One region of the Cupriavidus sp. BIC8F genome, then DNA from elsewhere that is predicted to be linked to it. Evidence: predicted binding sites of a transcription regulator. Region 1 holds the regulator's gene; each other region holds the start of a gene.
The links. Region 1 encodes sigma-54, which starts transcription at its own class of promoters, with help from an activator protein. Its sites were predicted from a motif close to TGGCANGNAANCTGCTTT; they were not measured.
Positions count from the first base shown of each region.

Region 2: RS901_RS17440 (pilin) is a predicted target of sigma-54. The motif match lies at 2,242-2,259, and genes of this name have one in related genera.
Region 3: RS901_RS29570 (PQQ-dependent methanol/ethanol family dehydrogenase) is a predicted target of sigma-54. The motif match lies at 2,933-2,950, and genes of this name have one in related genera.
Region 4: RS901_RS12035 (circularly permuted type 2 ATP-grasp protein) is a predicted target of sigma-54. The motif match lies at 4,224-4,241, and genes of this name have one in related genera.

Region 1 is NZ_CP136094.1:1,745,075-1,752,421, forward strand. It holds gene rapZ (RNase adapter RapZ) at 1-222, opposite strand, end outside; gene RS901_RS08215 (PsiF family protein) at 340-732, opposite strand; gene hprK (HPr(Ser) kinase/phosphatase) at 900-1,871, opposite strand; gene ptsN (PTS IIA-like nitrogen regulatory protein PtsN) at 1,952-2,407, opposite strand; gene hpf (ribosome hibernation-promoting factor, HPF/YfiA family) at 2,863-3,213, opposite strand; gene RS901_RS08235 (RNA polymerase factor sigma-54) at 3,262-4,743, opposite strand; gene lptB (LPS export ABC transporter ATP-binding protein) at 4,879-5,679, opposite strand; gene lptA (lipopolysaccharide transport periplasmic protein LptA) at 5,737-6,387, opposite strand; gene lptC (LPS export ABC transporter periplasmic protein LptC) at 6,488-7,117, opposite strand; gene RS901_RS08255 (KpsF/GutQ family sugar-phosphate isomerase) at 7,161-7,347, opposite strand, start outside.
Region 2 is NZ_CP136094.1:3,761,075-3,768,421, forward strand. It holds gene RS901_RS17425 (hypothetical protein) at 443-694, shown strand; gene RS901_RS17430 (hypothetical protein) at 702-1,052, shown strand; gene RS901_RS17435 (hypothetical protein) at 1,430-1,666, opposite strand; gene RS901_RS17440 (pilin) at 1,729-2,190, opposite strand; gene RS901_RS17445 (lysozyme) at 2,462-2,923, opposite strand; gene RS901_RS17450 (hypothetical protein) at 2,920-3,390, opposite strand; gene RS901_RS17455 (hypothetical protein) at 3,467-3,691, opposite strand; gene RS901_RS17460 (hypothetical protein) at 3,681-5,585, opposite strand; gene RS901_RS17465 (hypothetical protein) at 5,582-5,995, opposite strand; gene RS901_RS17470 (DUF2341 domain-containing protein) at 5,992-7,347, opposite strand, start outside.
Region 3 is NZ_CP136095.1:2,071,483-2,078,829, reverse strand. It holds gene RS901_RS29590 (ABC transporter substrate-binding protein) at 1-228, shown strand, start outside; gene RS901_RS29585 (ABC transporter permease) at 236-1,048, shown strand; gene RS901_RS29580 (quinoprotein dehydrogenase-associated SoxYZ-like carrier) at 1,066-1,845, shown strand; gene RS901_RS29575 (quinoprotein relay system zinc metallohydrolase 1) at 1,842-2,813, shown strand; gene RS901_RS29570 (PQQ-dependent methanol/ethanol family dehydrogenase) at 3,015-4,757, shown strand; gene RS901_RS29565 (c-type cytochrome) at 4,878-5,201, shown strand; gene pqqE (pyrroloquinoline quinone biosynthesis protein PqqE) at 5,282-6,433, opposite strand; gene pqqD (pyrroloquinoline quinone biosynthesis peptide chaperone PqqD) at 6,405-6,677, opposite strand; gene pqqC (pyrroloquinoline-quinone synthase PqqC) at 6,674-7,347, opposite strand, start outside.
Region 4 is NZ_CP136094.1:2,561,544-2,568,890, forward strand. It holds gene RS901_RS12015 (ComEC/Rec2 family competence protein) at 1-211, shown strand, start outside; partial or broken gene RS901_RS12020 (MurR/RpiR family transcriptional regulator) at 378-1,324, opposite strand; gene edd (phosphogluconate dehydratase) at 1,580-3,475, shown strand; gene RS901_RS12030 (gluconokinase) at 3,625-4,131, shown strand; gene RS901_RS12035 (circularly permuted type 2 ATP-grasp protein) at 4,465-5,940, shown strand; gene RS901_RS12040 (alpha-E domain-containing protein) at 6,008-6,961, shown strand; gene RS901_RS12045 (transglutaminase family protein) at 7,009-7,347, shown strand, end outside.

The DNA.
Region 1 (7,347 bases):
CAGCGCGCGCACGGTGTCGGGCAGCTGGTCGAGCGACTCGCGGCTGCGGATGTCAGTGGCGACGCCCAGGTGCGTATAGCCCTGGCTGTCGAGGTAGCGGGTCAGTTCCGGGATGAACTGAGCCGGCAGGTTGTCCACGCAGTAGTAGCCTGCGTCTTCGAGCACGTTCAGCGCGACGGACTTGCCGGAACCGGATATGCCGGTGATGAGGATGATGCGCATAGCAACTGAAGCATAGCATCACGTGATGAAGGCGTCATGACACCACGCGCAAAGCAAGCATGGCGAACCTCGCGGTTCGCCATGCTTTTGTCGTCAGGTTGCGGCGCTGGCTGCGGCTCAGGCTGCCTTGGACAGGCATTCCTTCATGTAGGCCTTGTATTCGTCGCCCTTCTTGCCCTTGCCCGACTTGCTGCAGGAGGCCATTTTCTCTTGCTGGGTCTTGGACGCGCCCTTGGACAGGCATTCCTTCATGAACGCCTTGCGTTCGTCGCCCTTCTTGCCGGCGGCTTCCGTATTGCAGGCCTTCATCTTGTCCTGCTGGGCGTTGGCTGCGGGCTTGTCCGGGGTAGCCGGGGTGGCGGGCGTGGCAGGCATGGCCGGCGTTGCCGGAGCCGTGGCCGCTGGCTTGGCTGGCGTGGCGGGGGTTGCCGGCGTGGCGGTGGTCTGTGCAAAAGCGCTGGCGGCGATCATCGGGGTGACCAGCGCGCACATCGCGATCAGTTTCTTCATGCTTGCTCTCCTGGCTGTGGAAAACTTCATGGCCGCGCGCCATTGCCGGCGTTGCAGCTTCCGTAACGGGCGCGATGCCCATTACAGCACAAAACGGAGCATGCCTGAAGAACGTTGACGTTCTGCGTCAACGCCGTTGTAAGCAAATGAAAACGCTGGCGCTCAGCTCAGAGCAGGCGGCCCTGGCCGCGCGAAACCGCATCGGCCTGCATCGCGGCGCGCTGCCGGTCCATGAAGTCGCGCAGCGTATCGATGCCGCGCAGGCGCAGGATGGTGTTGCGCACCGCGGCCTCGACCAGCACGGCCAGGTTGCGCCCGGCCGCCACCTGAATCTTGACCATGTGGATCGGCAGGCCCAGCACGTCCAGATATTGTGAATCGAGCGGCAGGCGCTCGAACTCGCCGTCGTTGCGGCGCACCAACTGCACCACCAGCTTGATCTTCATCTTCCGGCGCACCGCGGTCTCACCGAAGATGGTCTTGATGTCGAGCAGGCCCAGGCCGCGGACTTCAAGCAGGTTCTGCAGCAGCGGCGGGCAGCGGCCTTCGATGAAATCCGGCCCCAGGCGCACGAAGTCCACGGCATCATCGGCCACCAGCCCGTGGCCGCGCGAGATCAGTTCCAGGCCCAGTTCGCTCTTGCCCAGGCCCGATTCGCCCATGATCAGCACGCCCATGCCCAGGATGTCGAGGAATACCCCGTGCATGGTCACGCGCGGAGCGGAGATGCGCGACAGGTACAGGCGCAGGTGGTCGATCACCGCGGCCGACGACACCGGCGTGGTGAACAGCGGCGTGGACGAGCGCGTGCAGCGCAGTTCCAGGTCGGGCGGCGGCTCCATGCCGTCGGCGATCACCAGGAAGGGCGGCTCGAGCAGGATCAGCTCGCCCATCTGGCGCTTGCGGGTCTCGTCGTCCAGTCGCTGGTAATAAGTGATCTCGGGCTTGCCGAGCACCTGGATGCGGTTGGGGTGGATCAGGTTCAGGTGGCCCACCAGGTCGGCGGCGGAGGTGGCTTCGCGGGCGAACTCCACGTCGAAGGCGCGGTCCGCGCCTTCCAGGCCGGCCACCCACGAGAGTTTGATGTCGGCTGCGTTGTCGTCGAAGATGGACTGGGAAGTGACGCCGGTGAGTTCCATGCGGTATGACTGGTGGGGCGGTTTGCGAAGCGCCTGGCGCCTGCCCGGTCTGGTGCCGGCCCGCTTGGGGGATCAGGGGATCAGGGATGCCATGCAATCAGCAGCTGATGGACGGCATCGGGCGTGGGCAGCGTGGCCAGTCCTTCGCGCATGTCGCGGTCGGAAAGCAGTTGCGCGATTTCTGACAGGATTTCCAGGTGCTGCTGCGTAGCCTGTTCGGGCACCAGCAGGAAGATCAGCAGCGATACCGGCTTGCCATCCGGCGATTCGAACGGAATCGGCTCGGCCAGGCGCATGAAGGCGGCCAGCGGCTGCTTCAGGCCTTTGATGCGGCCGTGCGGGATCGCTACGCCGGCGCCCAGGCCGGTGGATCCCAGCGACTCGCGCGCGAACAGGTTGTCCGTCACGATGGCGCGCGCCACACCATGGTTGTTCTCGAAGAGGAGCCCGGCCTGCTCGAACACACGCTTCTTGCTGGTGACGCTGACGTCGAGGGTGATGTTGCCGGGTGGCAGCAATTTGGCCAAACGATTCATGGGCGATGCGCAGGATTTCAGTTAGCGGGCAGATCGTTCCGCCGGGCAGTGGGCTGGCTCCGGGCTGCCGTTGGCCTGGCCGGAGGCGTCCGGCCCATTATAGAGCAGCGACTACCCCCGTATTGTGCAGCGCAGCGGGGCAAGCCGGTGCAGAACGATACATGGTGATGCAATCATGCCTCCGGGCCGGGAGCCGGCGCACCGATGCGGGGCGCGGCCTGGATTCCCTCTCTTTGTATGGCGCAGCATACACCTTGGCGCAGCGCTTGCGAACACTCTTGCCCATTCGGGTGAAAAGCGTTGGCTCCGGCGCCACAGCCGGGCCGCACCGCCAGTGCTGGCGCGGCATCCCGGCGCCAGCCCGGAACGCAAGGGCGCAAAAAAGCCGCGCTTCGTTGCGCGGCTTGCCTGTTCAATCCTGATTCAGCAGCCCGCTGCGGGGCTGCCGGGCACGGTCATTGCTGCATTTGCGCTGCGGCCATCTGGTACTTGACCGCTTCGCGGTCGTGGCCTTGCACGCGATCCTTGTAGCGGATCACCTGACGGTCCAGCTTGTCGACGAGTGCGTCGATCGCTGCATATAGGTCTTCGTGATGCGCCTCGACAAAGATGTCCTTGCCCTTGAGATGTAGATTGATTTCCGCGTACTGACGCCGGTCCTTTTCCTTGTGGTTGTCGACAGAGAGCAGCACGCTAACGCCAATGACCTGATCGAAATGCCTGACGATTCGCTCCAGCTTCGTTTCCACGTACTCACGCAGAGGGGGCGTGATGTCCAGGTGGTGTCCACTGATCTTGAAGTTCATAGCGCTTCTCCTTCTGAAAGAGCCTCACCAGGCAGGCGGTGGGCTCGGCTACAAAGACTTGCGGAGATTGACTGCGGGGATCTTCAGGGCTTCGCGATACTTGGCAACAGTGCGGCGCGCAACAACAAAGCCTTGCTCACCCAGCAGTTCGGCAATGCGACTGTCGGAAAGGGGATTCCTCGGGTCTTCGGCTCCTATCAGTTGCTTGATCAAGGCGCGGATGGCCGTTGATGAAGCCGCGCCACCGGTTTCGGTGGACACGTGGCTGCCGAAGAAGTACTTCAGTTCGAAAGTACCCATCGGCGTTGCCATGTATTTATTGGTCGTCACCCGGGAGATGGTTGACTCGTGTAAACCCAGTGTATCGGCAATCTCCCGCAAAACCAAGGGGCGCATGGCGATTTCGCCGTGACTGAAAAAGTTCTTTTGACGCTCGACAATGGCCTGCGAGACACGCAGGATTGTGTCGAACCTTTGCTGGATGTTCTTGATCAGCCAGCGCGCCTCCTGCAGCTTCTGCTGCAGCCCGGCCGTGCCGGACTCACCCTTCGCGCCACGCAGGATTTGCGCATACATATCGTTGATGCGCAGCCTCGGCATCACATCCGGATTGAGCTGCGCGATCCAGCCGCCGCCGCTCTTGCGCACGAACACGTCCGGCACCACAAAGTCGGCCTCCGGGCGGCTGTACGCATGGCCGGGGTAGGGCGCCAGCGAGCGGATCAGTTCGTGAGCGGACTTCAGTGCCCCTTCATCGACCTGCAGCGCCTTCTTCAGCCGTGTGTAGTCGCGTACTGCGAGCAACTCCAGGTGGTTGGTGACGATGTCCAGCGCCAATTCGCGCTGCGGGTGCGTCAGGCGCCGCAACTGCAGGGCCAGGCACTCGGCGGCGTTGCGCGCACCCACGCCGGGCGGGTCGAAGCTCTGCAGCAGCGTGAGGATGGCGTGGACTTCGTCGATCTCGAATTCGAGTTCTTCCGGCAACTCCGTGCAGATCTCCTCAAGCGACGCGCTCAGGTAGCCATCGTCGTCGAGCGATTCGATCAGGAAGATGGCCAGGCCCTTGTCGCGCGCCGAGATCTTCAGCGGCGTGAGCTGCTCCATCAGGTACTCGCGCAGCGTGGGCTCGGCTTCGCGCAGCTGCATCGGCGTTTTTTCGTCCTCGTCGCCCTGGGGGCGGCGGGCAAAGTCGTCCAGGCTCCAGTCGCCGCTGCCATAGTCGTCGCCGTTGCCGCTGTCGCCATAGCTGTCGTCGTCACCCGCGCCGTCGGCGCGGGCCTCGCCATTGCCCTGGGGCTCTGCCGGGGCGGGCGCCGGTGCGCTCTGCAGGTTGACCGAGCCGTCCGCCGCCACGCGCAGCGGGCTTTCGATCCAGTCGTTCTCGCGCTCGAGCAGCGGGTTTTCCGTCAGCGCCTGTTCGACCTCTTGCTGCAGTTCCAGCGTGGAGAGCTGCAGCAGCCGGATCGACTGCTGCAGTTGCGGGGTCAGGGCCAGATGCTGGGAAAGACGGAGCTGTAGCGACGGTTTCATGCGACCTATTCTATGCGCATCTTTCCGTTGTTGGAACGGAAATTGCTATCGCTTTTGCGGTCCGATCGCCGCTGGCTGTGGGAGGGCCCACGCGCGCCCGCGAAGAGGCCTGCCGCTCGCGGGCAGGCCGCTAAATCACATGCGGAAGTTCTCGCCCAGGTAGACGCGCCGCACTGCGTCATTGGCGATGATTTCCTCGGGCTGGCCCGCGGCCAGCACCGTGCCTTCGCTGATGATGTAGGCATGGTCGCAGATGCCGAGCGTCTCGCGCACGTTGTGGTCGGTGATCAGCACGCCGATATTGCGTGCCTTGAGGAAGCTGACGATGCGCTGGATCTCGCCCACGGCGATCGGGTCCACACCGGCGAAGGGTTCGTCCAGCAGGATGAAGCGCGGCGACGACGCCAGCGCGCGCGCGATTTCCACGCGGCGGCGCTCGCCGCCCGACAGCGACAGCGCCGGGTTGTTGCGCAGGTGCGCGATCTGCAGGTCGTCGAGCAGCGAATCCAAACGGCGCTCGATCTCGGCCTTGGGCAGCGGCTTGCCGTTGTTCACCTGAAGCTCCAGCACCGCGCGGATGTTCTCTTCGACGTTGAGCTTGCGGAACACCGAGGCTTCCTGCGGCAGGTACGACAGCCCCATGCGCGCGCGCTCGTGGATCGGCAGGCCGCTGATGTGGTCGCCGTCGAGCACGATATCGCCTTCGTCCAGCGCCACCAGGCCCACGATCATGTAGAAGGACGTGGTCTTGCCCGCGCCGTTGGGCCCGAGCAGGCCGACCACCTCGCCGCTCTTCACGTCGAGCGAGACGTCCTTGACCACCGTGCGCGAGCCATAGCGCTTCTTCAGGTGGCGCACGACCAGCGTGCTGCCCCCGGGAAGGATGGAGGAGGCTTCGACGGAAGGCTTGTCGGCGATGGTTGCGGTATCGGTCATTGGCACAGTCTGGCGTTCAGGCGTCTCTGGCGCGGGCAGGCAAGCCGGCGCCAGGCGTCAGGGTTTGTTGGCAGGCGCAGGCGCCGGCTTCAGGTCCAGCGGCGAGCCGCCGTTGCCCGTGGCACCGGCCTTCTGGTCCTGGCGCGGCGACAGCACCGCGCGCACGCGGCCGGACGAATTGGCGGCCGCGGCGTCGCCACTGCCGCCGCCGGCGGCCGTGTAGAACTCCTTGCGGCTGTCGTAGGTCAGCACCGCGCCGCGGATTTCGTCGACCTGCTTGGCGCCCTGCAGGCGCGCCATGCGGGCATTGCCGATCAGCTTGGAGTACTCCTGCTTGCCGTCGTACTCGATGCGGTCGCCCCAGCCGTCGATGTATTCGTCGACGCCTTCACGCTTCTGCCGGATGTAGGCCTGCTTGCCCGGCTTGGCGGTGGCCACCGCGAACTGGTAGCCCTCGGGGTCGGTGCGCAGTTCGGCGGCGTCGGACTTCAGGATCATGGTGCCCTTGGTCAGCACCACGTTGCCGGTCAGCGTATAGATCTGCTTGACGTCGTCGTAGCTGGCGTTGTCCGCCTCCAGCACCATCGGCTTGTCGCGGTCCGCGCGCTCGGCCAGGGCGGGCTGGGCCAGCAGGCCGATGGCCATGGCCAGGGCGAGCAGGGCCGGGGCGGTGCGTCGACGGGACGATGTCGTCAGGGAAGCAGTCATGTTGGCAGGGGTTGCTTGAGGGCGTCTGGGTACGTTGGTGCGGGTTGGTGCGGACCGGCTGCGCATGCCGGCACTGCGTGCGCGGCCCCCGGGCCGGGGCTCAGGACCCCGGCGCGCGGCCCGGGGTCGGCCCGGTGATGATGGTGCCGCGTACATTGCCGAGCAATTGTACTTCGCGCGTGACGTTGTTGAAGATCAGGCCGTTGGCGGTCATCACCGACGGGCCGCGCGTCAGCTTGACCGGCTTGTCGGTCTTGACGATGTCGTCATTGACCCGCAGCTGGAAATAACTGGATGCGGCGGTCAGCTGCGGGTCCTTGGACACGTCCGCGCCCTGCTGGCGCATGACGAAGCCGTTGCCGTACAGGTCGATCACCGAGCCCTCGGCGTTCATGCGGCCCATATCGGCGCGGGCGGTGACCGGCGGGCGGTCCGGCTCGTACGCGCGCATGGCGGGCCGGGTCACCTCGTAGGTCTGGTCGTCCTCGAAATGGACCATGCGATCGCCGGTGAAGCGGATCTTGGTGCTGCCGTCCGGCGCCAGCTCGGTGGCCGAGAAGCGGTCCATGAAGTAATCAGGCTCATGCTTCTTGGTGTTTTGCGCGGCCAGGTCTTCCTTGGGGGAGTTGATCTGGACCAGCCAGAACGTGCTGCCCGCCACGAAGGCCATCAGCAGCAGCGGCAGCAGCCGCATGACGATGCCGCTGAGGGAGGCGAGGAGTGCCTGCATGGTGTCCTTGGCGTTGTGCCGGTTGTGCCGGGCCCGCGCCCGCTCAGATGACCTTGGCGCGGGTCAGGTCGTGGATATGCAGCGCGCCGGTCAGGCGGCCGTCGTCATCCACCACCAGCAGCTGGTTGATGCGGTTGGCTTCCATCACCTGCACCGCTTCGACGGCGAGCTGGTTCTCGTTGACCACGTGCGGGTTGCGGTGCATGACCTCGCCGATGGGCACGGTCTTC
Region 2 (7,347 bases), 2.0 Mb from region 1:
AAAGGGGCGGCGCACAGAACTTGAGAACGCGCGCCGTTCAGGAAGATGCGGGCATTGACCTGCCCCGCGTCAGGCTTCTAAAGACCCGGCGTGAACCTGGCCAGGCTTGGTAGGTAACTCTGCATAGAGTTTGAGTTTTGAACACCCGTTGAACAGCTACCCGCTAACCCGCGCCAGCATTGAGAAACAAAAAAACCGCGCCGTCCCTGAGAGAGAAGGCGGCATCTACCGTCATTTTCCTCAATAGAATCAAAGCGATACCCCTCGAATGAGCATGCCAAAACAAGGGCAAAAGCAGGCTGACACGTCCTAATAGAATCAAAGGGTTACGGGACGTTATGAACAACAGGCGAGCGCGGCTTGGACGGCTTTGGTACTGTCTCGATGGGCAGGTTATACTGTATATCCGTACAGTACACACCAACCTGTTCGCCGCTCCCCTATGGCCGCCACCACCATCTTTCTCGAATCCCATTACTTCGGCGAGGACAGCGAAGAATTGCGCCTGCCCTGCGATGTCGTGGCCGCCACGGCCGGCGGCTTGGTGGTATCGGGCATCGAGGTCCGCCACCTTCGAGCACTGAAGTGGCGGCCTGACTATCTATCGTATTGGGACGACGGGCAACTGCTGCGCTTGGCGGTCGGGCCGTGGATCACCCTGGACGCGCTGACGGTGCGCTTCACATTGCGCTGAGCTTGCCATGGGCTCCGACTATTCCATCCCCGAGGACTGGGATCGGGTCTACATCCTGGACGCCAGCTGCGCCCCTGTCCGGGTATTCGACTTCGGCGTAGAGGTCGACTGGCAGATCACCATCGGCAAGCAGTATGAGTTGTACGACCGGCTGCCGGAGTATGGCGTCGAGGTACGAACCCGGTTCTCGTGCTGGGCCAGCATGAACGATGACAATCCACCGACGTTTTGGACCACCATCCGTGGCAATGGCCTGGACCACCTCTACCACTCCGCAACATGGGACGAGGCTCAGGACAAGCACCGGCGCGTCGTGGAGAAAGTGCGTCGCACGTTGCCGAGAAACGATGTGCTGTAGTGTTTCCCAAGGTTTCGGTCACCCACGAAAGGGGGATGTCAGCAAGCACCATCCGTGTGACGATGTCAGCGACAGGTCTGCGAATGCCCGTCAACACTCATAGCCCCCGACCGCATGGCCGGGGGCTTTCTTTTGTCGGACAGCGCCTGATGCCGGCCGCCAGTCGGTGCGCAGAGGCTGGTCGCATGCCAGAACCTCTACTGCCGTTACCATTCCTTCTACTGGTGTGGTGGTGACTCACAGAATCACTACGTCGGCGCAGGAGATTGACGCCGATCCAGAAAGCGCGGAATAATACCTGCGCCGATTCGTCGGCGGCTCGCCGTACTACATGACCCCTCGAAGAGTGATGTGGTGCAATGGCGGGCCTTTTGCTTTTACGCGCCCTTGAACTGCTTCCGTGCCTCAATCAGCGCGAGCGCCATCGCTTCACCGAGGTCCGGCGGCACCCGGTAGATCGCGGCCAGGTTGCGCATGCGCAGCACCTCGCGCGCAATTTCTTCTGGAGTCTCCAGCGGCGGCAGATCAGCGGCCAGCTTCAGACGCTCATAGAGAAGATCGACCAGTTCCTCGTCTAGCGAGGCGACGAGTTCTGGTACGGTAGGAAGGGACAACGTATTTCTCCAAAAACGACAAAAAGCGCCCGAAGGCGCTTTCAATAGGCTACGAGGCTAGATTACGATGCCTTGAAGTAGCCCAGAACCAGCGCATCGGCACTAGTGGTGCCCGGAACCCACGTAACGTTGGTGCTATTGACGGTCGGAGTCAGCGTCAGCGTCTTGGTGTCGATACCAGTCTTGATACCTGCCATCGTAATCACTACGGCACCGGTCGTCGCAGTAATCGAGTAGGCCGAGCATTCACTCGTTGTCGTGGGCGCTGCCTTGAGGCCGTAGCCGGTCCAGTCGTCCACCGTCGCAGAGAATGCACCATTCGTCTGCGCGTAAAGCGCAACCGCCAGCTTAAGCGGCTCGGCGCACGCAGCAACCTTCGACAGCTTCGATTTAACCGTGTAGTCCTGATACTGAGGGATTGCCACCGCAGCCAGGATACCAATGATCGCAACCACGATCATCAGTTCGATCAGTGTGAAGCCCTTCTGTACCCGTTGTTTGATTCCCATCCGTTGCTTTTTCATGATTGACCCCCGGAGTTAGTATTGCGCAGCAAAAGTGCTGCTGTGAGCGTAAGAGCAGGAGGCGTGCCAGATACCTCGAATGAGGTAGAGGCGGCGAAAAAGTGACAATTTTTGTCACCTGCCGGTGTTGTGGGAAATGCATGTGACAATTTCTGTCACATTCCAATGATGGGAAGGTGGCAAATTTTGTCACCTGCTTTGCCGGATGGGTGACAAATTTTGTCACCTCATAAAGCACAATTTCAATTAGATGTTAGCGGCGCGATACTCACTATATCAGCGCCGCCTCCGCCTCGCGCCGCAGCACCAGGCCGCGCAGCACGCGCCCGCCGCCGCGGTTCCATTTCCGGATCTCGGCCGGCACGTCGGCCCACCGACCCGCGTTGACGCGCTTGCGCAGCGTGCTCGCCTTCAGGTTGCCGGCCCCGAGGTTGAACGTCCAGTCGATGATCGCGGCCAGGCGGCCGGGCGTGTCGATACCCGGGCACAGCTTCAGCACCGCCGGCAGGTAGATCGTGCGCACCTGGTCGAGCAGCATCACCTCCGCGACCACCCGGGTGATGGGTGGATCGGTCAGCTTCACCACGCGTCCGTCCAGGTACCGCGTCGCCCCGTAGCCGATGGTCGGGACGCCGGCCGGGCACAGATAGGGGCGCAGATACAACCCCTCGAAGCGCCGAGCCAGTGCTGCAGCAACCTGGACTGCCAGCGCGCGAAACTCGGCGACCGTCATACCTTGCTCCGCGACGACAGCACGCGAACGGCGAAGAAGAAGCCGAGGATCACGCCCACCAGCTCGCGGTCCCAATCGCCCATCTTAAAGCCCTGCGCGTTCAGCGCCACACACCACAGCAGCAGTGCGATGGTCGCGGCAGCGGGCCTCACCAGGCCATTCCAAAGGTCGACGAGCCAGATGCCCGACGGCTTCATGGATTCGGCTACAGCCTGACCAAACGTCGTGGCATCGAGGCGCGCGAGATCCGCTTCGGCCTGCACGGCGATGGTCTTGACGCCGAGGTCGGCCTGCAGCTTGATCGACGCCAGGTTGCGCTCGTGCGCGGCGGCGTCCAGATCGCCCTGCAACCGCATGCGCTCGATCTCGTGCTTCTGTTCCTGGTGAGCGGTCCACATCTGGCTGATCTGTTCCCAAATCAACCGGAATGCGGAGCCGCCAAGGAATGAAAGGATTGCGCTGAACATCGGTGTCCTCCTGAAAGTTGTCCAGGTCAACACCGTAGGGTGAGCGGCAGAACGCCGCCTGTGGACGGATTTCGCCTTATACGTCGATGAGCACGACGGTGAGATCCGGGGCAGTACCCTCGATCAAGCCGTCGCGCACGAACACCCGGGTGCCGACCGTCGTGTCACCGCGCGCCTGGACGAGCCCGCCACCAGGTAGCTGGACGGCCGCGACGCCGCTCGTGATCGACACCACCGTGCCTACCTGCAGCGGCGGGTCCGGCATCAGGTCGCGCAGAATCTTGTAGGGGTTACGCAACATGGGTTTCGACTCCGATCGTTTGGAATACCTCGGGCATGCTCACGTCCACCGCGGTGCTGCGCACGATGCCCAGTCGCGTGACGCCGCCGTCGACGTAGCGGACGAACTTGCCCGGCGGGATGACGCCTGTTTCGGCCAGTACCGGCAGCCGCAGCGAGACGTGCGCCTGGCGCCCGGTGTCACCGAGGATGGACAGGCCGCGCTGGCGTGCCGCGTCGGCGTGCGTGATGAGCGCGTCGGTCACCATCGGCGCGAGGATGTCGCCGGCCGTGCCGCCGCGGGTGACCTGGCCGAGCACGCCCTGCCCCGCACCGCTCACGAACACGCGGTTGTAGGCCGGGCGCTGCAGCCACTCGATACCCTCGCGCATAGTCACGTCCGCAGGCAGTTCAAAGTCGGGGGTGACCGAGCCCCAGTTCCACGGCGCCGTCGGGTACTTGGACAGCACGTTCAGCGTCTTCTGGCTCGGGTGCGGCTGGATGTACGCGCCGGCCGCGCCAGCGATGGCGTTCAGCGCGGTGATGTAGCTCCCCTGGTGCGACCAGGCGCCGGTCGGAACCAGCCAATCAGTCAGCCCCCAGTTGACGGTCCAACCGATGCTCGCGCCGTTGATGGTCAGTGCGTCGTTCATCAGTTGCTGTGCCGTGCGCGCCTGCGAGTTGCTGAAATTCTGGACCGGCGCATACGGGGCGCCGAGCATGGCCGATTTCCCCTTGCCGCTCACGCGGATGGCGGACCGGCCGAACGTGCGCTCGCGGCTGATCTGTTCGGCCAGCACCCGATAGGCCGTGCCATTGATGACGGCTTCGAGCTCGACCGGCGTTCCGTCGGAGCCGGGCTCGATCGCGTCGAGAGTCGTGTCCGGCAGGGCCGCGTTGAAGCCCCACGTCCAGGAATCCGCGTCGATGCTCATTGAGAGCGAGAAGGTGGGCAGATCGACGTTACCGTCGACGCGCCGCAGCAGCACGTTGTTGATCACGATATAGACCCTTTTGACGGGAACGATGACAGTTTCGACAGGCTCGGGCGGCTTTTCCTCATCGCAACGGTACTTCGCAAAGTTCAGCTTGATGTCATTGCCCGCATAGTCCAGCCACGGGCAGATGAAGTTCAGCAGCGTCGACGGCTGGTACTCGGGTGGCTGCGGCGGCACCACGATCTGCTCGTGGCCGTAGCCTGGGCGGCGGGCCTCCTGCCAAGGCACCTTTGTCGTGTGCGGGGCGTGCCGGCCCGGCTGGTAGTAGCTACTGATGCGGCGATATACCGGCTTTGCCTCCTGATGGCGCTGCTTCACCACGGGCTTGACGGGTCGACCGTTCTCGAACAGCGAGGCCTCCATCCGCTTCAGCGGTGCGGCCTCCTGCCACCGGGTGCCAGCGCCGACCTTGATGTGCGGCGCGTACTTGAAGGCCGACTTCAGCGCGCGTCGGAGCGGGGCGGATTCCTGATACGGCAGCTTCGTGATGGCGCGCTGCTTGGCGGCCTGCTGGTGGATTGCGGCCCTGCTGGCCTCCAGCCGGCGACCGTCCTGCCACGGCTCGGCGCGCACGGGCTTCAGGTTGACCGCGTTCTCGTACCGATGGGTCTTGCCCGGCTTGATGTGCGCCCCGTCCTGGTAGGCCGCGTTCGTGGCGTGGCTCGGCCCCCGGAACACGCGGTTATCGTAGTTGGCCTGGACGTGCAGCGTCTGTGTCGTGTGCAGCGTCATCGTCAGCGCGGCGCTGACCGGGTGCGCCTTCTCGGCGTCGCCGACGATGTGCAGGGTCGGCGCAGCCTTGACGAGTTGAACCGTGGCGACCGTAGCGACGCCATCCGGGTTCAACGTGAAGTTAAGGTCTACATGGTTCCCCGCTGGCGGGGTGTAAGCCTTGTGGAAATTCAGATCGACGCTCACGCTTCAACCAGCGATGCCACCGACGCCGACACGTCGCCCCCCTCGTAGAGTTGAGTGGTAGGCGTACCGCCTGCCGACAATGCAACCTCCGTGCCGACCCCCACATCCATGTCGGCGATCCAAGTGCCATCGCTGGCGGTGATGCGCGCCCACGAGGCTGTGCCGGTCTTCAGCGCCAGTTGTGACGCGCCGATCAGCAGCGGCAACGTGGTGCCCGAGATCGTGCCGGCCGACGGATAGGCGAACGGCAGCGCCGCGAGCTTGACCTGCGAGGTAATGGCGTCGCCGCTATTTGCCGGGCGCGTGCCGGAGTAGATGTTCAGCGTGCCGGCCGCACCGCCACCGTCGATAGCACGGGTCAACGCCTTGAGGCGGTCTTGGATCACAGTGGTGGAAAGGGCGAGCGTCACAGGATTTCCTCGACAAAGGGGAGCATAACGGGAGGCCCTGACGGGATGCACTTGCGCACGGCCGCCCAGTCAAGCAGGTGGCTGCCAGAACCGCCAACGGCCCCTCGGTGAATCGACAGGTAAGCTGCCGCCGTACTGGCCCCGGTGCGAGACGACACCACCTGATCGTTGACCTTGGCGACGACACTACCGTCGCTGTTGCGCGCCACGGCAAGCCGCCCGGAGTTGGCGATGGAAACCGCGTTCAACTGGGGGGTGAAGCGGCCATTGGTGCTGGTGGTGGCCTCCGCGCCGATGTTCAGTCGGGATTGTGTGGTGATGTCGCCGGTGTTCTCGACTGCCGCCACGGCTGCGTTGTTGCCGGCGCCACTCGTCCACCCGAACTGGCTGCTAACCGTGCCGGCGCTGGTGGCGATACCGAAGGACGCATAGGCAGCCAGCGCCTCCAAGCCTGCGGCGAAGGTGGCGACCGACTGGGCATACCATACGCTCCCGTTGCCAAGTAGCCATATGGTAGTTCCGGACAGGCCACCCCCACCCCCGTTGTAAAACCACCGGCTGTTCAGCGTCACGGTCTCGAAGTCATCGAACAGCGTCGGGAACACGGCGGCGCCGTTGCTGGTCTTGGTGGGACGCACCCCCGTACCGTAGTTGAGGTAGACATCCACCGGGCCAGCGTCGAGGTCGCCCGGCAACTTGACCCAGTAGTAGGCGACGCGATCCCCAACGCTGCCGATCACCTGCTCCAGCCAGAAGTCCAGTTCGTTGCCGCTGGTGTCAGTGAACTTGATGTCGGAGTCGCCATTCTTCAGCAGCGGGAACGCCTTGGCGGTCACGACAACATCGGCCAGCGTGGCGCAGTTCGAGGTGGGATTGAGCGGGGTGGCGTTCTCGCCCACGCGGATCAGAGCCGGGTAGCCCGTACTCAGGCCAGTGCTGCCTGCCGTGAAGCGTAGTTTCTGCCGCGCCGAACGGGCCGAAACGCCGCCCACCGCCGTGATGTTGTCCTGCACCACGGCGTTGTAGGTCTTGCTGTAGTCACGCCCAAGCACCAGATAGCTCTTAGTCGGGTCGATCCCCGAGAACGAGTAATTGCCGCTGGCATCGCTCCACGCAGCGCGGATTCGCGTCATCGACGCGAGTTCGAACAACTGTACGCGACGCTGTGCCGGCACGTTATTGACGGTCACCCGGCCGGCCACGGTGCCGACCCCACCCCAAACCATGTCGCGCAGTTTGGCGAAACTGGGCATTCCCCGACGCTGGAAGTTCGGGATGGCGCGGCTGTAGATGCGCGACAGCTTCGGCTGCGTGACGCGCTGCGGGGCGGCGTCAGCAAACGGCGCGACTGG
Region 3 (7,347 bases), on a different contig from region 1:
GGACAGGCGCAGGCGCTTGCCGCCGGGCAGGTGGTGGTGGACGGCTTCAAGGGGCCGCCACTGTCGTTCCGCCGCTGGGACCGCCAGCTGCGCCAGCCGGTGTTGCTGGCCCACCCTGACGGCGTGGTCGGCATGGCCCCGGTGGAAGGCGTGCTGCATCCGAAGAACAACCTCGACACCCTGGGCGCCGATGAAGCCGACACGGCGTGCCGGGCCCCATCCGCTTAGCGCACCCATGGCCTCCATCCTGATCCATCGCTGGCGCGCGCTGCGCGCGGTTTGCGGGCGCGAGTTGCGCAAGTACCTGCGCCAGCCCGGGCGCCTGCTGTCGTCGCTGGTGCGCCCGCTGCTGTGGCTGCTCGTGTTTGCCGCGGGCTTCCAGAACGCGCTGGGCGTCGCCATTGCGCCGCCCTACGACACCTACATCGAATACAAGGTCTACGTGGCGCCCGGACTGCTGGGCATGATCGCGCTGTTCAACGGCATGCAGTCGTCGCTGGCCATGGTGTACGACCGCGAGATGGGCGTGATGCGGCTGCTGCTGACCGCGCCGCTGCCGCGGGGCTGGCTGCTGGCTTGCAAGCTGGCGGCGGGCACGGTGCTGTCGCTGCTGCAGATGGCCGCGTTCCTGCTGGTGGCGATGGCCTTTGGCATCCGCTTCGAGTCCCTGCACCTGCTGGCGGCGACGGGCGCCATGGCGCTGGCCGCGCTGATGCTGGGCGCGCTGGGCCTGCTGCTGTCGGTCCATGTGCGCCAGCTCGAGAACTTTGCCGGCACCATGAACTTCGTGATCTTCCCGATGTTCTTCATCAGCTCGGCGCTGTATCCGCTGTGGAAGCTGCAGGAGTCGGGCGCGGAGGTGGTGTACCAGCTGGCCCGCTTCAATCCCTTCACCCACGCGGTCGAGGCGATCCGCTTTGCGCTGTACGGGCAGGTGGCGCCGCTGAGCCTGGCGGTGGTCGCGGGCAGCGCGGCGGTGTTCTTCGCGCTGGCGCTGCAGGGCTACGACCCGCAGCGCGGCATGGCGCGCCGGGGGCAGCAGGCATGAGGCGCCGGACGCGGGGCATGGTCCTGCTGATGGCGGCCGCACTGGGCATGGCCAGTCCGGCGGTGGCGGCTGCCGGGGCAGCGGGCGCCGTCATCGCGCACAGCGATCCGCTGCAGTCGCCGCAATGGGCCTGGATCCACAAGGAGCTGCTGCAGATGGGGCCGGTGGTGTTCGACAGCCGCGTCAGGGTGACCGGGCCGGCGTTTGCGGAAGACCCCATGCGCGTGCCGATCGCCTTCGATGCCTCGGCGCTGGGCGAAGTGGATCGCATCGTGGTGGCGGTGGACCGCAACCCGATCCGCGAGGTGCTGGCGTTCGAACCGCTGCGGGTGCGCCCGTCGCTGTCGTTCCGCTTCAAGCTGGAACAGGCGTCGCCGGTGCGGGTGGCGGCGCGCACGCGCGATGGCACCTGGCATGTCGGCAGCGTGCTGGTCGATGCCGGCGGCGGGGGCTGCACGGTGCCCGGCGCCACGCGCCGCGACGGCAGCTGGAGCCGCACGCTCAACCGCGTGGACGCGCGCGTGTTCCCGGGCTTCGGCGAGGCCGCGGCGCGCGTGCGGCTGCGCGTGATGCATCCGATGGATACCGGCCTGGCGGCGGGCATCCCGGCGTTCCATATCGAGACCCTGGTCCTGGCTGACGCGGCCCGGCAGCCGCTGCTGCGACTGACGCTGCATGAGCCGGTTGCCGAGAACCCGATCTTCTCCTTCGACCTGCGCGATGCCGTGCAGCCGGGCATGACGGTGGCCGGCCACGACAACAACGGCAACCGCATCGCGGCGCGGGTGTCCCCATGAAGCGACGATTGCTACTGTGGTTGCTGCTATGCCTGGCGGGCCAGCCCGTGCCGCCGGCACTCGCCCAGCAGGCCGCGCTGCAGCCTCCTGACTACCGCCTGGCTCCGCGCGAGATCGCCGCGGGCGTGTGGCTGCTGGAAGGCGCCAATGCCGACTTCGCGCCCGGCAACGGCTGCAACATCATCAATACGGCGTTTATCGACACCGGCGACGGCGTGGTGGTCATCAACACCGGCCCGTCGCGGCTGTATGGCGAGCAGCAGCGCAGGGCGATTGCATCGGTCACGGCCGCGCCGGTGCGGCTGGTGCTGAACCTGAACCTGCATCCCGACTATTTCTTCGGCAACCAGGCCTATGCCGACGTGGGCGGCAGCGCCCTGGCCGGCACCATCGACGGGGCGCGGCGCGAGGGCGCCGCTTATGCCGACAACCTCTACCGCCTGTGCGGCGACTGGATGCGCGGCACCGAGCCCGCGCCGGCTGCCCACGCGCTGGCGCCGGGCCGCCGCACGATCGGGCGCCATACGCTGGAGCTGGTGCGCCTGGGCGGCCATACCGGCGACGACCTGGTGGTGCTGGACCACACCGCAGGCGTGGTCTTTGCCGGCGGGCTGGTGTTCCGGCAACGCATTCCGACCACGCCGCACGCGGATATCGGCCGCTGGCTGGCCAGCCTGGACCGGCTGCAGGCGCTGATGGCCGACAGCGGGGCGCGCGTGCTGGTCCCCAGCCACGGACCAGTGCCTGCGGCCGCCGGCGGCGCAGAGGCCATCGCGCAGACGCGCGGCTACCTGCAATGGCTGGATACGCGCCTGCGCGAGGCCGCGGCGCAGGGGCGGGACCTGGCCGAGGTCATGGCGATGCCGGTGCCGCAGCCCTACGCGCACTGGGCCGCGATGCCCGCGGAGTACCTGCGCAACGTCGGCCATCTCTACCCGGCGCGTGAGGAAGCCGCGCTTGGGCACTGACGCCGGCCAGCCGTGGCGGGCTGTTCAATTCTGGAGCAGCTGCAACGCAGTGTTGCGCGCTGGCACGGCTGTCATCACGCAACGGGGCCGCAACCGGCGTGCTGGTGCGGGGATGCGATTGGCATGGGAATTGCCAAAGGCATGTCTGGTGTGTGGCGCAGTGGCGCACCAGGGAAACCCAAAACAAGAGAGGAGATGACAATGAGGACGTTACGAGCAGTGATGGCGGTTGCGGCTGCCGCGGCCAGTCTGGCCGCGCAGGCGGCAGTGACCGATGCCATGATCGAGAACGACGCAAAGAGCCCCGGCGATGTGTTGTCGTGGGGCATGGGCCCGCAAGGCCAGCGCTATTCCACGCTGTCGCGCATCAATACGAAGAACGTCGGGCAGCTGGTGCCGGCGTGGTCGTTCTCGTTTGGCGGCGAGAAGCAGCGCGGGCAGGAATCGCAGCCGCTGATCCATGACGGCAAGATGTTCGTGACGGCCTCGTATTCGCGCATCTATGCGCTGGACCTGAAGACCGGACGCAAGCTCTGGAAGTATGAGCACCGGCTGCCCGAAGGCATCATGCCGTGCTGCGACGTGGTGAACCGCGGTGCGGCACTCTACGACAACCTGGTGATCTTCGGCACGCTCGATGCGCAGCTGGTGGCGCTGGACCAGAAGACCGGCAAGGTGGTGTGGAAGGAGAAGCTGGAGGACTACGCCGCCGGCTATTCGTACACGGCGGCGCCCATGATCGTCAAGGGCATGGTGCTGACCGGCATCTCCGGCGGCGAGTTCGGCGTGGTGGGCCGGGTCGAGGCGCGCGATGCCAAAACCGGGCAGCTGGTGTGGTCGCGGCCGGTGGTCGAAGGCCATATGGGCTACAAGTTCGACAAGGACGGCAACAAGACCGAGAACGGCGTGACCGGCACCGCCAACGCAAGCTGGCCGGGCGAGACCTGGAAGACCGGCGGCGCCGCCACCTGGCTGGGCGGCACCTATGATCCGGCCACCGGGCTGGTGTACTTCGGCACCGGCAATCCGGGCCCGTGGAACAGCCATATCCGCAAGGGCGACAACCTCTACTCGGCCTCGACGGTGGCGCTGGATCCCGCCACCGGCAAGATCGTCTGGCACTACCAGAACACCCCGAACGACGGCTGGGATTTCGATGGCGTCAATGAGTTCGTGACCTTCGACCTGGACGGCAAGCGCATGGGCGGCAAGGCCGACCGCAATGGCTTCTTCTACGTCAACGACGCGGCCAGCGGCAAGCTGGTCAATGCTTTCCCCTTCGTCAAGAAAATCACCTGGGCCACCGGCATCGACCTGAAGAGCGGCCGCCCCAACTACATCGCCGAAGGCCGCCCCGGCGACCCCGCTGCCGGCAGCGACGAGAAGAAGGGCAAGTCCGTGTTTGCCGCGCCGGGCTTCCTTGGCGGCAAGAACCAGCAGCCGATGGCCTACAGCCCGCAGACCGGCCTGTTCTACGTGCCCGCCAACGAGTGGGGCATGGATATCTGGAATGAGCCCATCAGCTACAAGAAAGGCGCCGCCTTCCTGGGCGCGGGCTTCACCATCCGTCCGCTGAACGAGGACTACATCGGCACGCTGCGGGCCATCAACCCGAAGAGCGGCAAGATCATGTGGGAGGTCAGGAACAGCGCGCCGCTGTGGGGCGGGGTGATGACCACCGCCGGCGGGCTGGTGTTCTGGGGCACGCCGGAGGGCTACCTGAAGGCGGCCGACGCCAGGACCGGCAAGGAGCTGTGGCAGTTCCAGACCGGCAGCGGCGTGGTGGCGCCTCCGGTCACCTGGGAAGAGAACGGCGAGCAGTACGTGGCCGTGGTGTCCGGCTGGGGCGGCGCGGTGCCGCTGTGGGGCGGCGAGGTGGCCAAGCGCGTGAACTTCCTGGAGCAGGGCGGCTCGGTGTGGGTGTTCAAGCTGCACAAGAGCTGAGCCGGCGGGAGGTGACACGGTCCGGCGCACGCCCGCATCGCATCATGGGTGCGCGGCGTGCGCCGGGCGCGGTTGCAACAGGACGAAATGGGACGAAATGAGACGAAGAGGGACACAGGTATGAAGAAGGAATGGATGGCGCTGGCGGCGGCTTCGGCGCTGCTGCCGGGCGCGGCGCTGGCCGGCACGGCCGCCGACATGCAGGCCCTGGCCGACAAGAGCGGCTGCTTTTCCTGCCATGGCATGCAGTCGAAGCTGGTGGGGCCGGGGTTTGCCGAGGTGGCCGCCAGGTACAAGGGCGATAGCCAGGCGGCGGAGCGGCTGGCAAAGAAGATCCGCGAAGGCGGCAAGGGCGCGTGGGGGCGGATTCCTATGCCGCCGCATGGCAGCCTTGGTGAGGATGACGCGAAGAAGCTGGCGGAGTGGGTGTTGAGTGCCAGCTGAGGCCGGCGACTGTCTTGACGATGCCGGCTTGCCGGCAAGGAACCCCGGCTGGCGCCTGCCATGCCGGGGTCTTTCCTTTCTTACCGCTGGCCGCTGCTCAGCCGCAGCGAGTTGCCATCGCTGCGAAATACCATCGCTTGCTCGCGCGCCTGCGCCACGGCCAGCCGGCCCTGCAGCACGATCTCGCTGACCTTGCCGTGCGCGCCGGAGCGCTCGCACACCGGGTCCGTGGCGGCGGCGTCGCCGGTGACCAGGAACGCCTGGCAGCGGCAGCCGCCGTAGTCCTGCTCGCGCTGGTCACAGGAACGGCAGGGCTCCTGCATCCACTGCGTGCCGCGGAAACGGCGGAAGGCATCGCTTTCGGTCCAGATCTCGCGCAGCCCCTGCGTGGTGACGTTCGGCAGCGCCAGGCCGGGCAGCATGCGCGCCGCGTGGCAGGGCAGCGCGGTGCCGTCGGGCGCCACGCCAAGGAAGGTGGTGCCCCAGCCGTTCATGCACTTCTTGGGCCGTGCCTCGAAGTAGTCAGGCACGACGAACAGGATCTGGCATTGCCTGCCGATGCGCGCGCGGTACTGCCGGACCACGGCCTCGGCCTCGCGCAGCTGCTCATGGGTGGGCAGCAGCGCCAGCCGGTTCTCCCAGGCCCAGCCGTAGTACTGCGTGTTGGCCAGTTCCAGGTATTCGGCGCCCATTTGCAGGGCCATCTCGATGATGGTGCCGACATGCGGCAGGTTATGCCGGTGCAGCACGCAGTTCATCACCATCGGGTAGCCGTGTGCCTTGATCATGCGCGCCACGCGCTGCTTCAGGTCGAAGGTGCGGGTGCTGGACAGGAAGTCGTTGAGCTCGCGGGTGGAGTCCTGGAACGACAGCTGGATATGGTCCAGGCCGGCTTCGCGCAGGTCGGCAAGGCGGGCGTCGGTCAGGCCCACGCCCGAGGTGATGAGGTTGGTGTAGAAGCCCAGGCCATGCGCATGCCGGACCAGTATCTCCAGGTCCTTGCGCAGCAGCGGCTCGCCGCCGGACAGCCCGAGCTGCACCGCGCCCAGCGCCCGCGCCTGGCTGAGCACATCGCACCATTGCGCGGTGCTCAGCTCGGCCGCATGCCGGGCATAGTCCACCGGGTTGGAGCAGAAGGCGCAATGCAGCGGGCAGCGGTAGGTCAGCTCGGCCAGCAGCCATAGCGGCGGGCCTGGCGCGACCTCAGACGAGCCAGCCGCGTTCGATGGCATGTTTGACAAAGGCATGTACCTCCGGGGCGATGCCCTGCACGCCAAACGCGGCCTGCAGGTCGTCGATCAGCATGTCCAGCGTGTGGCTGCCGTCGCAGCGCTGCAGGATCGCGGCGGCGCTGTCGTTGAGGGTGACCATGCCTTCCGGGTACAGCAGTACCCAGCTTTGCTGGGACGCTTCCCATTGCAGGCGAAAGGTCCGGTGCAGGGTCGGTCTGGCGAGGTCTTGCGTGCTGGCTGTCATGGGTTGGCTTGCTGGATGGCGTCGAGCATCGACCAGAGCACGTCGAGCTTGAACTGCAGGATGTCGAGGGCGCGCTGCTGTTGCGCCGCGCTGCGGAAGTGGCCCAGCGTCACGCGCAGGCCATGGTCCACGTCGCGCTGCGCGAGCGGAATGCGAGAGCGGAAGTAGTCCAGCCCGGCGGCCTCGATCCACGGGTAATGCGTGGGCCAGCCGGCCAGGCGCTCCTTGTGGATCTCGGGCGCGAACATCTCCGTCAGCGACGAGCACACGGCTTCCTGCCACGGCGCGCGGCGCGCAAAGTTGACATAGGCATCGACGGCAAAGCGCACCCCGGGCAACACGTGCCGGTGGCTCAGCAGCGCTGCGCGCTCCAGGCCCACCGCCTGGCCCAGGCGCAGCCAGGCCTCGATGCCGCCGGGTTGGGTGTCGGTGCCGTCGTGGTCAAGGATGCGCACCACCCACTCGCGGCGGGTGTCGCGCTCGGGGCAGTTGGACAGGATGGCGGCGTCCTTCAGCGGGATGTTGTCCTGGTAGTAGAAGCGGTTGGCCACCCATGCGCGGATCTGCGCGGGCGAGCACTGGCCCGTCGCCATGCGCTGGTTGAAGGGATGGTGGATGTGGTAGCCGCTTTCCTTGGCGCGCAGGCGGGCCTCGAACTCGGCCTCGGTCC
Region 4 (7,347 bases), 820 kb from region 1:
GGCGGCGGTGTTCCAGCTGGGTTATGCCAACCGCTATCGCCACCCGAGCGGCGAGGTGTGGGAGCGCTACGGCCGCGCGGGCGTCCTGCGCTACCGGACCGATGAAACCGGCGCGGTGACCATGGACACCGCGCCCGGGGGCTTTGCGTTGTCGATGTTCCGGCAGGCGCAGCCGCGCTACTGGCGGGCGCGACCGCCGGCGCCGCGTTAGTGTCCTGTTCCGTAGATAACTTGCCAGAATGAAATCGCCCAGTTGGTCGTCAGGCTAGGCGCGAGGAGGCGCCATAGCCGTAGCTATGGCAACGACGAGCAACGACGCATGGCGGCCAACTGGGCGATTTCATGGCAAGGTATTTGCGGAACAGGACACTATCGAGTCAGCTGGCCTTGCGGCGGCGCGTGCGGGTGGCGGGCGGCGCGGGCGTGGCTGGCTCGGCCGCAGCGGGCCTGGCGCGGCTTCGTGCCGGCGGTACTGGCCGGGCCGGCTCCGCACCGGCGATGCGCCGTTCTCGCAGATGCGCCTTGGCGCGCTGCAGGCGGGGGCGACGGTGTCGGCGCGCGCCAGCGCCACGCCGGCGGCCAGGACGTCGCCCAGCACCAGGTGGCTGATGCGCGAGGTCATCGGCGTGTAGACCTCGCTGTCTTCCTCGACGTCGGAGAACACGCAGACGTCGGCCAGCCGCGCCAGCGGCGAGCCGCTGTGCGTGATCGCCAGCACGCTGGCGCCGCTGCTGCGCGCCAGCGTGGCGGCGGTCAGCATGTCCCAGGTGCGGCCGCTGTTGGAGACCAGCACGGCCACGTCGCCACGGGCGAGCAGCGCGGCCGACATGCTGAACACATGGGGGTCGGAATACGCAACCGTCGGCATGCCCAGGCGGAAGAACTTGTGCTGGATGTCCAGCGCGACGATGCCGGAGTTGCCGCAGCCGTAGAACTCGATGCGCCGCGCGCCGGCGAGCAGCTGGATGCCATGCTCGATCTGGTCGGCGGAGAGCGCATTGCGCACGCTCATCAGCGTGGCAATGGTGCGGTCGAAGACCTTGCCGGCGATGTCCGCGGGGCGGTCGTCGGCCGCAACGTCCTGGTGCACGAAGGGCGTGCCGCCGCCCACGTTCTGCGCGAACTGCAGCTTGAATTCGCGGAAGCCGTCGTAGCCCAGCGCCGCGCAGAAGCGCGCGATGGTGGGCTGCGACACGCCGGCGCGCTCGGCCAGCTCGGGCATCGACAGCCGGATCACGGCGGCGCCATGCCGGGCGACATAGTCGGCCAGGCGGCGTTCAGAAGGGCGGAGCGTGTCGTAGACGGCTAGGATTCGGTCGCGCATGGCGGCGGGGCGGCAGTGTCGGGGGTTGCGGGTATGTAGAGATTCTACATCGGATGGCGCCGCATCTTGCCCGAAATGGTGCGTCGAGCGCCCTCGGGGTTTGCCCTGATTCCGGGAATTTCTGCGCGATTGTGATGCATGGGCGGGTCGACGGCGCGCTTGCGCTCGGTATAATGGCAGCGATCTGTAGAAAATCTACATGCGATGGCGCGGCGTTGCCGCGCTGCCACCCAGCCCACAAGGAACGTCTCCGCCATGCCTTCTGCCGTCCATGCCGAGCTTCTTGCCGTCACCGAGCGCATCGTTGCGCGCAGCCGCGCCAGCCGCGCCGCCTACCTTGCCCGCTGCGAGCGCGCGCAGGCTGAACTGGGGCCGCTGCGCGGCATGTCCTGCGCCAACCTGGCGCACGGCTTTGCCGCACTGCCGGCCAACGACAAGCTGAAGCTGCGCGTCGACCATGCCCCCAACCTGGGCATCGTCACCGCGTACAACGACATGCTGTCGGCGCACCAGCCGTACGAGCGCTACCCCGCCGTGATCCGCGAGGCCGCGCGCGCGGTGGGCGCGGTGGCGCAGGTGGCGGGCGGCGTGCCGGCGATGTGCGACGGCATCACGCAGGGCAACCCGGGCATGGAGCTGTCGCTGTTCTCGCGCGATGCGATTGCCATGGGCACCGCGGTGGCGCTGTCGCACAACACCTTTGATGCGGCGCTGATGCTGGGCGTGTGCGACAAGATCGTGCCGGGCCTGCTGATGGGCGCGCTGCAGTTCGGCCACCTGCCGATGGTGTTCGTGCCGGCGGGGCCGATGGCCAGCGGGCTGCCCAACAAGGAGAAGGCGCGCGTGCGCCAGCTCTACGCCACCGGCCAGGTCGGGCGCGATGCGCTGCTCGAAGCCGAATGCCAGGCCTACCACGGCGCCGGCACCTGCACCTTCTACGGCACCGCCAACAGCAACCAGTTCCTGATGGAAATCATGGGCCTGCACCTGCCGGGCGCGGCCTTCGTGCACCCGGACAGCGGCCTGCGCGATGCGCTGACCGCGGCGGCCGCGCAACGCGCGATCGCCCTGCGCGCGCGCGGCGACGAATACCTGCCGCTGGCGCGCATCGTTGACGAGCGCGCTATCGCTAACGCCATGGTCGGCCTGCTGGCGACCGGCGGCTCCACCAACCACACCATCCACCTGGTGGCGATGGCGCGTGCCGCGGGCATCGTCATCGACTGGAATGATTTCGACCTGCTGTCGCGCATCACGCCGCTGCTGGCGCGCGTCTACCCGAATGGCTCGGCCGATGTGAACCACTTCCATGCCGCGGGCGGCGCTGGCTTCGTCATCCGCGAACTGCTGCAGGCCGGTCTGCTGCACGAGGACGTGCAGACCGTGGCCGGCCCCGGGCTGGCCCGCTATGCGCAGGAGCCGGTGATGACCGACGGCGTGCTGCGCTGGCGCGACGGCGCGGCGCACAGCGGCGACGCGCAGGTGCTGGCGACGGCCGCGGAGCCTTTCTCGGCCGAGGGCGGGTTGCGGCTGATGCAGGGCAACCTGGGCCGCGGCGTGATCAAGGTCTCGGCGGTGGCGCCGGAGCACCGCGTGGTCGAAGCCCCGGTGCGGGTGTTCGATGCGCAGGAGGCGCTGCAGGCGGCCTTCGATGCGGGCGAGCTGACCGGCGACCTGGTCGCGGTGGTGCGTTTCCAGGGGCCGAACGCCAACGGCATGCCCGAGCTGCACCGCCTGACCCCGGTGCTGGGCGCGCTGCAGGACGCCGGCCACAAGGTGGCGCTGGTGACCGACGGCCGCATGTCCGGCGCGTCGGGCAAGGTGCCGGCGGTGATCCACGTCGGCCCCGAGGCGCTGGCCGGCGGCGCGCTGGCGCGCGTGCGCGATGGCGACCGCATCCGTGTCGATGCCGTTGCCGGCACGCTGCAGTGGCTGGGCGACGAAGGCGAATTCGCGGCGCGCGAGCTGGCCGCGGCGCCGGACGACGATTTCGCGCAATTCAGCCTGGGGCGCGGCCTGTTCGGCCTGTTCCGGCGCCACGCGCGCATCGCGGAAGAGGGCGGCAGCGCACTTGACCTGTCCGAGGCGGATGCCAAGGCTGGCGCAGGCGGGCGCCAACGTACCGCAGCGGCGCAATCCGTCGCACAATAGCCAGGCCTGAGGCCGATTTTCCCCTGAAGTCTCCTGCGGGGCGGCAGCGCCCCCGGGCGTCTTTGCGCCGCCGCAAGGACGTCCAGCTGGACCGACAAGGACAGACAAGGATGGCGACACCATCCGATACCAAGACCGACGGAGCAGACATGATCTATATCCTGATGGGCGTTTCCGGCAGCGGCAAGACCACGGTCGGCCAGTTGCTGGCGCAGCGCCTGGGCTGCGGCTTCCATGACGCCGATGCATTCCACAGCGACGCCAACAAGGCCAAGATGCATGCGGGCATCCCGCTGACCGACGAAGACCGCTGGCCGTGGCTGGCGGCCATGCGCGCCGCCATCGACGCGGCCCGGGCCGAAGGCCGCACCCATGTGTTTACCTGCTCGGCACTGCGCCAGGCCTACCGCGACCGGCTGACCCCGCCCGACGGCGGCGTGACCTTCGTCTTCATGAAAGGCGATGCATCACTGATCGGCGCGCGCCTGTCCGTGCGCACGGAACACTTCTTCAACCCCGACCTGCTGCAAAGCCAGTTCGATACGCTGGAAGAGCCCAGCGACGCGCTGGTGCTTGACATCCGCCAGTCGCCTGAGGCGCTGGTCGCCACCATCCTGCAGGCCACGGTGCCGCAGGGCGCCGGCGCGGCGCGCTGACCTGCTGACCGCGCCGGCCGTTCCGGCCGGCCCGTTCCCGCGCAGCCCGCAAGCGGCCGCCAGCCTGGCTGGCGGCCGTTTTTTGCGTGCGCTGGCAGATATCTTGCTAGTTCACTTTCCGTGCCGGCCGGCACCCGCCAGCTTGCGGGTTTCGCCGGTACGGGTATGCTGAAAGGGCCAGTGACTCGACAGTATCGCCGTGAGCGCCCCGAACGGGCAGGCGCGGCGGGCTGGGGACAGAAAGCCAGGGCAAAACCAGGGCAGCCGGTAGCGACCACGAAGTCGCAGTGAAGCGGTAGCACCGGAAGCCCGCGACATGGAGGAACGGCCATCATGGCGGGGCGGTATTTCGACGAGATGCTGGACTGGCGCACGGACGGGGCGCAATTAGTCATCCAGGCGGGGCAGGCAATGCCTGAAGGCGCGGTACGCCCCCATTACCGGCATTTCGCTGACTGGCTGGCGCGGCAGTCTGAAAGCACGATGGGCAACAAGCGCGCCGAGGCCGACCTGATCTTCCGGCGCGTGGGCATTACCTTTGCCGTCTACGGCGACAAGGATGAAGCCAACAGCGGCACCGAACGCACCATTCCGTTCGACGTGATCCCGCGCATCTTCCCGGCCAGCGAATGGGCGCTGCTGGAAAAGGGTCTGCGCCAGCGCGTGGCCGCGCTCAACCGCTTTGTTCACGATATCTACCACGGCCAGGACATCATCCGCGCCGGCGTGATCCCGCCCGACCAGATCTACAACAACGCCCAGTACCGGCCCGAGATGCTAGGCGTCAACGTGCCGCACGACATCTATGCGCACGTGGCCGGCATCGACGTGGTGCGCGCCGGCGAGGGCGAGTTCTACGTGCTGGAAGACAACCTGCGCGTGCCCTCGGGCGTGTCGTACATGCTGGAAAACCGCAAGATGATGATGCGGTTGTTCCCGGACCTGTTCGCGCGCAACCGCGTGGCGCCGGTGGCCCACTATCCTGACCTGTTGCTTGACATGCTGCGCGGGGTGTCGCCGCAGGCCATTGCCGATCCCACCGTGGTGGTGCTGACGCCGGGCATGTACAACTCGGCGTACTTCGAGCATGCCTTCCTGGCGCAGCAGATGGGCGTGGAGCTGGTCGAAGGCAGCGATCTCTTCGTCGAGGACGACCACCTGTTCATGCGCACCACGCAGGGCCCGCAGCGCATCGACGTGATCTACCGCCGCGTCGACGACGACTTCCTCGACCCGCTGGTGTTCCGCCACGATTCCTCGCTGGGCGCGGCCGGCCTGCTGTCGGTCTACCGCGCCGGCAACGTGACCATCTGCAATGCCATTGGCACGGGCGTGGCCGACGACAAGTCGATCTATCCGTACGTGCCCGACATGATCCGCTTCTACCTGGGCGAAGAGGCGATCCTCAGCAACGTGCCGACCTATATGTGCCGGCGCCCGGACGACCTGCAGTACGTGCTGGACCATATGGAAGAACTGGTGGTCAAGGAGACCCACGGCGCCGGCGGCTACGGCATGCTGGTCGGCCCGGCCGCCACGCGGGCCGAGATCGATGCCTTCCGTGAAGTGGTGAAGGCGCGCCCGGAGCAGTACATCGCGCAGCCGACGCTGGCGCTGTCGACCTGCCCGACCTATGTGGAGTCGGGCATCGCGCCGCGCCATATCGACCTGCGCCCGTTCGTGCTGTCGGGCAAGGAGGTGCGCATGGTGCCAGGCGGGCTGACCCGCGTGGCGCTGCGCGAAGGCTCGCTGGTGGTGAATTCCTCGCAAGGGGGCGGCACCAAGGACACCTGGGTGCTGGAACGATGAACGCGAACCACGTGATGACCGCCTCAATGACCGCCATGGCGACCGCCGCCACGCCAGGAGAGCCCACATGCTGAGCCGCACCGCCGACCACCTGTTCTGGATGGCCCGCTACACCGAGCGCGCGGAGAACACCGCGCGCATGCTCGACGTCAACTACCAGACCTCGCTCCTGCCGCAATCGGCCGAGGTGGCCGAGCAGGGCTGGTGGGCCATGCTCGATATCTCCGAGCTGACCGACGTCTTCGACCACAAGTACGGGCTGCTGTCGCGCGACGATGTGATCGACTTCATGGTGCGCGACATGACCAACGCCTCGTCCATCATGAGCTGCCTGCGAGCGGCGCGCGAGAACGCGCGCGCGGTGCGCGGCTCGCTGACCACCGAGGTCTGGGAAACCGTCAACACTACCTGGCTCGAGGTGCAGCGCCTGATCGCCGACGGCGTGCTGAAGGAAGACCCGTCGCGCTTCTTCGAGTGGGTCAAGTTCCGCTCGCACCTGGCGCGCGGGGTCCAGTTCGGCACCATGCTCAAGGACGATGCCTTCCACTTCATGCGGCTGGGCACGTTCCTCGAGCGCGCCGACAACACCGCGCGGATCCTCGACGTCAAGTTCCAGGCATCGGGCAGCGACGAGAGCGATGCCAACCGCGACCAGAATGATTTCTATCACTGGGCCGCGGTGCTGCGCTCGGTATCGGGCTTCGAGGTCTACCGCAAGGTCTATCGCGCGGTCATTACGCCGCAGCGCGTGGCCGAGCTGCTGATTCTGCGGCCCGACATGCCGCGCTCGCTGGTGTCGAGCATGGACGAGGTGGTGGCCATCCTGCATACGGTGCGCAACCAGCAATCGGCGGAAACCGAGCGCCAGGCTGGTAAACTCCACGCCGACCTGAAGTACGCGCGCATCGACGACATTTTCGCTGTCGGCCTGCATGCGTACCTGACCAGCTTCCTGGAGCGCATCGGCGATCTCGGCAATGGCATCAGCCGGGACTTCCTCGTGCCGCTGCTGGCTGCCTGAGATGGGCCGCCGGCAGCCTCCATGTGCCGCCGCCGCGCCCTGATACCGTGAAATACAAGATCCACCACCATACTGTTTACCGCTACGCCGAGCCGGTGCGCCGCAGCGTGCACGAAGTGCGGCTCGAGCCGCGTTCGGGCCCGCTGCAGACCGTGCGCCGCTGGCAACTGGTCGCGCCTGGCAATCCGTCGGCGGCGCATGACGGCTTCGGCAACATCGTGCACAACTTCACGGTGGCCGGACCGACCAGCACCATCTCGCTCGAAGCCAGCGGGGAGGTGGAAGTGCTGCCGCCGCATGGCGACCTCGACCGGGACGGCCACCATGCGTTCTGCGACGCACCGCCCCCCGGCGAAGCGCGGGTCTCGCCGCTGTACTTCCTCGGC